DNA from 2 places in the Agromyces aurantiacus genome. Region 2 is predicted to be linked to the other one. Evidence: predicted binding sites of a transcription regulator. Region 2 holds the regulator's gene; the other holds the start of a gene.
What was found. The regulator LexA, encoded in region 2, represses DNA repair genes until DNA is damaged. The targets are predictions, from matches to a motif close to TCGAACANNTGTTCGA.
Positions count from the first base shown of each region.

Region 1 (5,025 bases), 300 kb from region 2:
CCTCGCCCGGGGGCACCACGTGCACGGGCTCGCCGCGCCGTGCGGCCGCGCGCGCCGCCTGCTCGGCCGCGAACGGGCCGTCGGCCACGCCCACGCGCGCGGCGGCGACCCCGAGCCCCGCGGCCGCCTCGAGCAGCGCGCGGGCCGCGGCATCCTCGCCGCCGTAGTAGCGGGCCGGGCCCCGCGCGCGCATCGCGAGCGTGCCGGGCCGCAGCACCTGCACGCCCGGGACGATCGCCTCGATGCCGCGCACGACCGGCTCGAACGCGCGGTGGTCGAGCGCCGGGTCGTACTCGAGCACCGTGAGCGCGGTCGAGCGGTACTGCGCCTCGCGCAGCCGCAGGCCGCGCGCCACGCCGTCGCGCCGGGCCGCGGGCGAGCACGAGTGCACGAGCCCGGCCTCGGTGAGCGCGACCGGCTCGGCCGGATCGATGCCCGCCTCGCGGCATGCCGCCAGCACGGGCCAGTCGGGGCACCAGAGCACGACGGTGCGCACGGCCGCGCTCACGACGCCCTCGCCGCGAAGTCGGGCCGGTGCAGGATGCCGCCGGCCGGGCCGGCGCTGCCGTCGAGGGCGGCGACGGATGCCGCGCCGAGCCCGGCCCCGCCCGCCTCGCCGACCGCGGCGAACCCCAGGTCGCCCGATGGCAGCCGGAGGCGGCGGCGGGTGCCGCGGCCCACCTCGCCGCGGCCCGTGACCCGGACGACGACCTCGCGCTCGGCGAGGTGCCCGTGGCCGTGATCGAGCCCGCTCCACTCGCTCCGCTCGAGTTCGAGCCGGGCGTCGCTGCCCGGCCACTCGCCGTCGACGAGCAGGAGCGCGCCGCGCTGGCGCAGCCGCGCCGCGAACCGCGACGCCTCGGCGGGCGCGAGCCGCCCCGCGGGCCGCACCGCGACCACCGGGATCACGTCGGCGAGCGCGGCCGCGACCGTGAGCCACTGCCGCCCGGGCTCGGGCACGAGCACGAGCCGCTCGAGGTCGATGCCGAACCGCGCGGCGGCCTCGACGCCGAACTCGGGGATGCCCGCGACCGCGACCCAGCGCCCGCTCTGCGACGGTCCGACGAGTGCGGCCATGAGCAGCGTGATCGACCCCTCGACCTGCACGACCGCGCCCTCGCGCAGCGCGCCGCCGGGCAGCACCGACGCGAGCGCGGGATGCGTGGGCACCGCCTTCGAGTCGAGCCGGGTCGCCTGCATGCCGCGGATGCGCGCCTGCAGCTCCTCGACCCGCTCGAGCCGCGCCGCGGGCGCCGCCTGGGCGGCCGGGGCGGATCGGGGAGCGGTCATCGTCACCACTCAATGTTCGAACACATGTTCGAATACGGCAAGTCCTGCCGACCGTCCGTCCACGCCCCCGACCGGGGGTGGGCGACCGAACGACCCCCGAAACGCGAGAAGGCCGGATCCGAAGATCCGGCCTTCTCGACAACGCGTGCGCGAGGGGGGACTTGAACCCCCACGCCCGTTAGGGCACTAGCACCTCAAGCTAGCGCGTCTGCCATTTCCGCCACCCGCGCGTTGTCTTGATCCGCTGATCGCTCAGCGGCCGTAGAAGACACTAGCACGGTTTCGAGAGCCCGCTGAACACTCCCGCCGCGGCGTCCGCCGCACCCGCCCGGTACGGTGGAGCGCATGGCCGAGACGACCCCGACCGACGCCCGCACGCCCTCCGCGCAGCCCGCCGGCGGCGCCGAGGTCGAGCTCGACGAGACCGCAATCATCGCGCGCGACCTCATCCGCTTCGACACCACCAACCACGGCGAGGGGCGCGCCAACGGCGAGCGCGAGGCCGCCGAGTACGTCGAGGCGCGCCTGCGCGCGATGGGCCTCGACCCGGTCATGCACGAGTCCGCGCCGCGGCGCGCGAACGTCGTCGCGCGCATCCCCGGGGCGGACCCGGCCAAGCCAGCGCTCGTGCTGCACGGCCACCTCGACGTGGTGCCCGCGGATCCCCGCAACTGGAGCGTCGACCCGTTCGCCGGCGAGGTCCGCGACGGCATGCTCTGGGGCCGCGGCGCGGTCGACATGAAGGACATGGACGCCATGATCCTCACGGCGGTCGGCGACATCCTCGCCGAGGGCCGGTTGCCCGAACGCGAGCTCGTCGTCGCGTTCTTCGCCGACGAGGAGGCCGGCGGCATCTACGGCGCGAGCTGGATGGTCGACGAGCATCCCGAGCTGTTCGCGGGGGCCACCGAGGCGATCAGCGAGGTCGGCGGCTACTCGATCACGGTCGGCGGGACGCGCGCCTACCTCCTGCAGACGGGGGAGAAGTCGCTCGTCTGGATCCGCCTCGTCGCCCACGGCCGTGCCGCCCACGGCTCGCGACTCGTCCGCGACAACGCCGTCACCCGGCTCGCCGAGGCGATCGCCCGCATCGGCCGACGCGAGTGGCCGGTCAAGCTCACGGGCACGACGCGCGAGCTGCTCGCCGCGATCGCCGACGCGCTCGGCGTCGACCCCGAGCAGGTCGCGCCCGACGAGCTCGCGCTGGCCACCGGCTCCGCGTCGGGGTTCATCACCGCGACCCTGCGCACGACGTCGAACCCCACGCTCCTCGACGCCGGGTACAAGCACAACGTGATCCCCGACCGTGCCGAGGCGCTCGTCGACATCCGCACGCTGCCGGGCGAGGAGGACGCGGTGCTCGCCGAGGTCCGCGAGCTCATCGGGCCCGACATCGAGATCCAGATCGTGCACCAGGACGTCGGCCTCGAGGCGCCGACCCACGGGCCCCTCGTCGACGCCGTCACGACCGCCCTGCACGCCCACGACCCCGAGGCGCGCGTGTTCCCGTACCTGCTGAGCGGCGGCACCGACAACAAGTCGCTCTCGCGGCTCGGCATCTCGGGCTACGGCTTCGCCCCGCTGCGCCTGCCCGAGGGGCTTGACTTCCCGGCGATGTTCCACGGCGTGGACGAGCGCGTGCCGCTGGACGCACTAGTCTTCGGTAGGCGGGTCCTGCGGGACCTGCTGCTCGCGTACTGAGTACGCCCCACACCACCCAGCCCCCGACCACGACGGTCCGATGCCCTTCGCCGTGCGCAGGGCGGGAAGGCGAAGCGCCGTTGTTCGAAGCCATCATCCTCGGCCTCGTGCAGGGACTCACCGAGTTCCTGCCGGTCTCCTCGAGCGCGCACCTGCGCATCCTCGGCGAGTTCCTGCCCAACGCGGCCGACCCCGGTGCGGCGTTCACCGCCATCACGCAGCTCGGCACCGAGACGGCGGTCGTGGTGTTCTTCTGGCGCGACATCGTGCGCATCGTGTCGCACTGGTTCCAGGCCGTGCGCGGCAAGCTCCCGCACAGCGACCCCGACGCTCGCATGGGCTGGCTGATCATCGTCGGCTCGATCCCGATCGTGGTGCTCGGCCTGCTCTTCCAGGACCAGATCGAGACGACGTTCCGTTCGCTCTACATCGTCGCGACCATGCTGATCGTGTTCGGCATCGTGCTCGGCCTGGCCGACTGGGCCGGCGCGAAGCGGCGCGGCCTCGACGACCTGACCTACCCGCACGGCCTGTACTTCGGCCTCGCGCAGTCGCTCGCGCTGATCCCCGGCGTCTCGCGCTCGGGCGGCACCATCACCATGGGCCTCCTGCTCGGCTACGAGCGCGCCGCTGCGGCGCGGTACGCGTTCCTGCTCGCGATCCCGGCCGTGTTCGGCTCGGGTCTCTACCAACTGTTCAAGAGCATGGGCGAGCCGACCGTGTACAACGCGCTCGAGACCGCGGTCGCGACGGCGGTGGCGTTCGGCGTCGCCATCCTCGTGATCGCCTTCTTCATGAAGTGGATCTCGCGGCACAGCTTCCTGCCGTTCGTGATCTACCGCATCGCGCTCGGCGTCACGCTCTTCATCCTGCTCGGCGCGGGCGTCCTCCAGCCCTACTGACACCGAGCATCACGGCCGCGCGCGAGGTCCTGCCGGCGAGCGGATGCCGCTAGCCCACGTCGCGCGGACGCCACGGCCCGCCGCCGGGCTGGTCGCCGCGGCGGCGCAGGTACCGCTCGAACTCCTGCGCGATCGCCTCGCCCGAGGCCTGCGGCGCGTCGACCGCGTCGCGGGCCTGCTCGAGCTGCTGGATGTAGCCGGCCATCTCCTCGTCGTCGGCCGCGAGCGCGTCGACGCTCGCCTCCCACGCCTTCGCCTCGTCCTCGAGCGAGCCGCGGGGGATGCTGAGGCCGGTCAGCTCCTCGACCTTGCCCAGCAGGGCCAGTACGGCCTTCGGCGAGGGCGCGTTGTGCACGTAGTGCGGCACCGACGCCCAGAGCGACACGGTCGGGATGCCGACGCGCTCGGCCTGGTCGGCGATGACGCTGAGGATGCCCACCGGCCCCTCGTAGGTCGAGCGCTCGACCCCGAGCGCGGCGCGCACCTCGGGGTTCTCGCTCGACGCGAACACCGCGAGCGGGCGCGTGTGCGGCGCGTCGGCGAGCATCGCGCCGAGCAGCACGATGCCCTCGATGTCGGCCGAGAGCGCCGCGTCGATGAGCTCGGCCGCGAAGCCCTTCCACGTGCGCGCGGGCTCGGCGCCGAGCAGCACGTGCAGCGTGTCGGCCCCGGGCCCCGTGACGAGCTCGTCGTCGGATGCCTCGGGCATGCCGCTCGGACCGAGGATCGCGGCGCCCGGCCACGTGAGCCGGCGCACCCCGTCGTCGTCGGTCTGGATGGTGGGCCGCGTGAACTGGTAGTCGAAGTACAGCTCTGGGTCGACGGCGGCGATCTCGACGAGCCCGAGCCGCTCGGACAGCAGCCGCGCGGCGCCCGTGGCGGCCTCGCCCGCGTCGTTCCAGCCCTCGAATGCCACGATGAGCAGTCGCCCGCCCTCGAATCCGGTCGGATGCTGCACTCGGTTCGCCCCGCTTCCCGAACCCGGGATCTCCGGGCTCACCTCCACAATAGGCCGTGCCGATAGAATCGCCCGTTGTGACCAAGCGCCTCCCCGCCGCCGTCCTGTGGGACATGGACGGCACCCTCGTCGACACCGAGCCGTACTGGATGCGAGCCGAGATCGAGCTCATCC
Region 1 covers NZ_JAFBBW010000001.1:2,367,507-2,372,531, reverse strand. The annotation lists gene JOD46_RS11260 (DNA polymerase Y family protein) at 1-508, opposite strand, end outside; gene imuA' (DnaE2-dependent mutagenesis accessory factor ImuA') at 505-1,290, opposite strand; tRNA gene JOD46_RS11250 (tRNA-Leu) at 1,437-1,520, opposite strand; gene JOD46_RS11245 (M20/M25/M40 family metallo-hydrolase) at 1,636-2,991, shown strand; gene JOD46_RS11240 (undecaprenyl-diphosphate phosphatase) at 3,072-3,893, shown strand; gene JOD46_RS11235 (PAC2 family protein) at 3,943-4,851, opposite strand; gene JOD46_RS11230 (HAD family hydrolase) at 4,929-5,025, shown strand, end outside.
Region 1: a site for LexA is predicted at 1,307-1,322, ahead of imuA' (DnaE2-dependent mutagenesis accessory factor ImuA'). Genes of this name have one in related genera too.

Region 2 (5,025 bases):
CCTCGCCCTGCGTCAGGCGGACGGCCTTGCCGCCGGCCACGTCCACCGCCGGAAGCAGCACCAGGCGGGGGGTCTTGCTGAACTCACTCATCACTGTCCTCGAATCGGATGCCGCGAAATCCGGCGGCTTCGGCACAGTCACAGCATCCTAGTCCGCACGGTGCCGGTCGTGACGAACCTGAGGTCCCGCGGCGTCACGCCAGCGAGCGGATCCAGTTCGACAGCAGCCGGATGCCGGCGTCGGCGGACTTCTCGGGGTGGAACTGGGTCGCCGACAGCGGCCCGTTCTCGACGGCGGCGAGGAAGCGGCCGCCGTGCTCGGCCCACGTGAGCGCGGGCTTCAGGAAGGGCGGGATGACGTCGAGGTGCCACTCCTGCGCCGCGTACGAGTGCACGAAGTAGAACCGCTCGTCCTCGACGCCCTCGAAGAGCACCGAATGCGGGTCGGGCTCGACCGTGTTCCAGCCCATGTGCGGCAGCACGGGGCTCGGCAGCTCGGTCACGGTGCCCGGCCACTCGCCGAGGCCCTCGGTGTCGACGCCGCGCTCGACCCCGCGCTCGAAGAGCACCTGCATGCCCACGCAGATGCCGAGCACGGGGCGGCCGCCCGCGAGTCGCCGGTCGATCACCTCGTCGCCGCGGACGGCGCGCAGCTGGTCCATCACGGCCTTGAACGCGCCGACGCCGGGCACGACGAGCCCGTCGGCCTCCATCGCGACGCGGCGGTCGGAGGTGAGCTCGATCTCGGCGCCCGCACGCTCGAGCGCCTTCGCGGCAGAGTGCACGTTCCCCGACCCGTAGTCGAGCACGGCCACGCGGCGCACGGCGCTCACAGGGCGCCCTTGGTCGAGGGGATGCCGGTCACGAGCGGGTCCCAGGCCTTCGCCTGCCGGAACGCGCGCGCGAACGCCTTGAACTCGGCCTCGGCGATGTGGTGCGGGTCGCGGCCGCCGAGGACGTTCACGTGCACGGTCAGGCCGGCGTTGGACGTGATCGCCTCGAACACGTGTCGCACCATCGAGCCCGTGAAGTGCCCGCCGATGAGGTGGAACTCGAAGCCCGCGGGCTCGCCCGTGTGCACCAGGTAGGGGCGGCCCGAGATGTCGACCACGGCCTGCGCGAGCGCCTCGTCGAGCGGCACGAGCGCGTCGCCGTACCGCGAGATGCCGCGCTTGTCGCCGAGGGCCTGGCGGATGGCGGTGCCGAGGACGATGCCCACATCCTCGACGGTGTGGTGCACGTCGATCTCGATGTCACCCCGTGCCCGCACGGTGAGGTCGGTCAGCGAGTGCTTCGCGAACGCCGTGAGCAGGTGGTCGTAGAAGGGCACGCTCGTCTCGATGTCGCTCGTGCCGGTGCCGTCGAGGTCGATCGAGAGGTCGATGCTCGACTCGCTGGTCTCGCGCTGCACGCGCGCGGTGCGCGCGGGGCGGTCCGTGGTCATGCGGTCATCCTATTCAGGCAGGTCGTGGGGTCACTGGGCGGCGGATGCGGCCGGCGTGAACGCGGCCATCGCCTCGAGGAACGCGGTGGTCTCGGCCTCGGTGCCCGCGGTCACGCGCAGGCAGCCCGGCAGGCCGATCTCGCGGATGAGGATGCCGCGGTCGAGCAGCGCCTCGAACACCGCGTGCGGATCGGCCACGTCGCCGAACAGCACGAAGTTCGCGCCGCTCCGGTACGGGCGGTAGCCGAGCGCGGCGAGCTCGCGGACGATGCGGTCGCGCTGGCCGCGGATCTCGTCGACCATCGAGAGCATCTCGCCCGAGTGCGCGAGCGCGCCCAGTGCGGCGGCCTGGGTGAGCGCCGAGAGGTGGTACGGCAGCCGCACGAGGCGCAGCGCGTCGATCACGGCCGGGTCGGCGGCGAGGTAGCCCACCCGCGCGCCCGCGAAGGCGAAGGCCTTGCTCATGGTGCGCGACACGAGCAGGCGGGGCCGCCCCTCGAGCAGCGTCAGCGCGCTCGGCGTGCCGGGGTCGGCGAACTCGAAGTACGCCTCGTCGACCACGACGACGCCACGGGCCGCGTCGGCGACCGCGGCGATCGTGTCGAGCGACAGGGGCGTGCCCGTGGGGTTGTTCGGGGCGCACAGCAGCACGATGTCGGGGTCGTGCCGGCGGACCGCCGCGACGGCCGTCTCGGGCGAGAGCTCGAAGTCGGCGTCGCGCTCGGCGGTCACCCACTCGGTGCCGGTGCCCGAGGCGAGCAGTCCGTACATCGAGTAGGTCGGCGCGAATCCGAGGGCCCGGCGACCCGGTCCGCCGAAGGCCTGGAGGATGTGCTGGAGCACCTCGTTCGAGCCGTTCGCCGCCCACAGCTGCTCGGGCACGAGCCCGTGGCCGAGGTAGCGCGCGAGCGCGGTGCGCAGCTCGGTGAACTCGCGGTCGGGATACCGGTTCAGCCCGATGATCGCGGCCGCGACGCGGGCGACGATGTCGTGCGCGACATCCTCGGGGATCGGATGCGTGTTCTCGTTGACGTTGAGCGCGACGGGCACCGTCTTCTGGGGCGCACCGTACGGGGACTTCCCGCGGAGGTCGTCGCGGATGGGAAGGTCGTCGAGACTCGTCACCGATCAATGCTATCCGCGGTGGGCCGGACGTTTCGGCCGGAGACGTCGCCGGACGACGCTACTCGACGACGGGCAGCGCGAGCCGCTGACCCGGCTGCACGACCGCGTCGCGCAGGCCGTTCAGCCGCATGATGTCGTGGATGACCTCGCGCGGATCGGCTGTGGGCGCGATCGACTCGGCGATGCCCCAGAGCGTGTCGCCGGCCCCCACCACCATCGTGTCGAAGACCGCGGGCGGCGTGCCGTCGTCGATGCCGGCGACCGCCCCGCCCGAGGCGAGCGAGCCGACGAGCACGCCGATGACGAGGGGCGCCGCCGCCAGCGTCGTGAATACGACGCGACCTCGGCGCGTGAGCCGGAGCCGCGTGCGACCGCCCGCTGCCATCACCACTGCACTCATTCCGCACCTCCCGGGTAGCTCCGCATCCGGCCGCTCGGCCGGGAGGGCCGGATGCGAAGCTGTGTTCCGAATATATCTTCGAACATTCGACGGTGCAAGGAACCGGATGGTGGGATTTCCGGTGCCGATTCCGCGACACACTCGAACGGATGTTTGTCGCGCGTGTGCGAGGCGGATACAGTTTCGAATGTCCGAGGACAGTCGAACACCGACCACCGACATCACGATCAGGCCGACGAGGGCCGCGACGAGAGGCGACACCGTGACGATCGACATCGACCAGGCACGCGGCACGGGCGGCCGGTCGCGTCGGCGCAAGACGCTGAGCGCCAAGCAGCTCGCGATCCTCGAGGTCATCCGCCGGTCGGTCGCCGAGCGGGGCTATCCGCCGAGCATGCGAGAGATCGGCGACGCGGTCGGGCTCTCCTCCCTCTCGAGCGTGACCCACCAGCTCAACCAGCTCGAGCTCGCGGGGTACCTTCGCCGCGACCCGAACCGCCCGCGTGCGCTCGAGGTCCTCATCGACGTGCCCGGCACCGAGCCGCGTCAGTCGGCCGCCGAGCCCGCCCCGGTCGGCGACGCCGCGATGGTGCCGCTCGTCGGCCGCATCGCCGCGGGCGTGCCGATCACGGCCGAGCAGCAGATCGAGGAGGTGTTCCCGCTCCCCCGCCAGCTCGTGGGCAAGGGCGAGCTGTTCATCCTCAAGGTCGTGGGCGACTCGATGATCGACGCGGCGATCTGCGACGGCGACTGGGTCGTCGTGCGCTCCCAGCCCACCGCCGAGAACGGCGAGATCGTCGCCGCGATGCTCGACGGCGAGGCCACCGTCAAGGTGTTCCGCCAGCGCGACGGCCACACGTGGCTGCTCCCACGGAACACGGCGTTCGAGCCGATCCTCGGTGACCAGGCCGAGGTGCTCGGCAAGGTCGTGGCGGTGCTCCGCACCGTCTGACGCGTCGGCGACGCCCGCCCGGCACGACGAGGGGCGGATGCCGCGGCCTCGCGCCGCGACATCCGCCCCTCGTGCGTTCGGTGGGTCAGCCCGCGGCGACCACCGCCGCGCCGGCACGGACGGCCTGCGTCGCCTCGACGATGTTCGCGAGCGACGCGACCGTCTCGTCGTAGCCGCGCGTCTTCAGGCCGCAGTCGGGGTTCACCCAGAGCCGTCCGGCCGGGATCGCGCCGACGGCGCGTTCGAGCAGCGACTGCACCTCCTCGACGCTCGGCACGCGCGGCGAGTGGATGTCGTACACGCCCGGGCCCACGCCGTGGTCGAAGCCGCTGGCCGACAGGTCGTCGACGACCTCCATGCGGCTGCGGGCCGCCTCGATCGAGGTGACGTCGGCGTCGAGCTCGCGGATCGCGTCGATGACGACGCCGAACTCCGAGTAGCAGAGGTGCGTGTGCACCTGCGTCGCGGGCGCGGCGCCGCCGGTCGCGAGCCGGAACGAGCCGACCGACCAGTCGAGGTAGGCGGGCTGGTCGGCGCGCTTGAGCGGCAGCAGCTCGCGCAGCGCCGGCTCGTCGACCTGGATGACGCGGATGCCGGCCTGCTCGAGGTCGCCGATCTCGTCGCGCAGCGCCAGGGCGACCTGGCGTGCGGTGTCGCCGAGCGGCTGGTCGTCGCGGACGAACGACCACGCGAGGATCGTCACCGGGCCCGTGAGCATGCCCTTGACGGGCTTCTCCGACAGCGACTGCGCGTACTGCGACCACTCCACCGTCATCGGCGCCGGACGCGAGACGTCGCCCCACAGGATCGACGGGCGCGTGCAGCGCGATCCGTACGACTGCACCCAGCCGTTCTGGGTCACGGCGAAGCCGTCGAGCAGCTCGGCGAAGTACTGCACCATGTCGTTGCGCTCCGGCTCGCCGTGCACGAGCACGTCGAGGCCGAGCTCCTCCTGCAGGCGGATGACGCGGGCGATCTCCTCGCGCATGAGCTCGCGGTAGGCGGCATCCGTCAGCTCGCCCTTGACGAGGCGGGCGCGGGCGCGGCGAATGTCGGCGGTCTGTGGGAACGAGCCGATCGTCGTGGTCGGCAGCGCGGGCAGGG
Region 2 covers NZ_JAFBBW010000001.1:2,063,939-2,068,963, reverse strand. The annotation lists gene priA (bifunctional 1-(5-phosphoribosyl)-5-((5-phosphoribosylamino)methylideneamino)imidazole-4-carboxamide isomerase/phosphoribosylanthranilate isomerase PriA) at 1-91, opposite strand, end outside; gene hisH (imidazole glycerol phosphate synthase subunit HisH) at 195-833, opposite strand; gene hisB (imidazoleglycerol-phosphate dehydratase HisB) at 830-1,444, opposite strand; gene JOD46_RS09780 (histidinol-phosphate transaminase) at 1,475-2,569, opposite strand; gene JOD46_RS09775 (LysM peptidoglycan-binding domain-containing protein) at 2,628-2,969, opposite strand; gene lexA (transcriptional repressor LexA) at 3,244-3,921, shown strand; gene metE (5-methyltetrahydropteroyltriglutamate--homocysteine S-methyltransferase) at 4,007-5,025, opposite strand, start outside.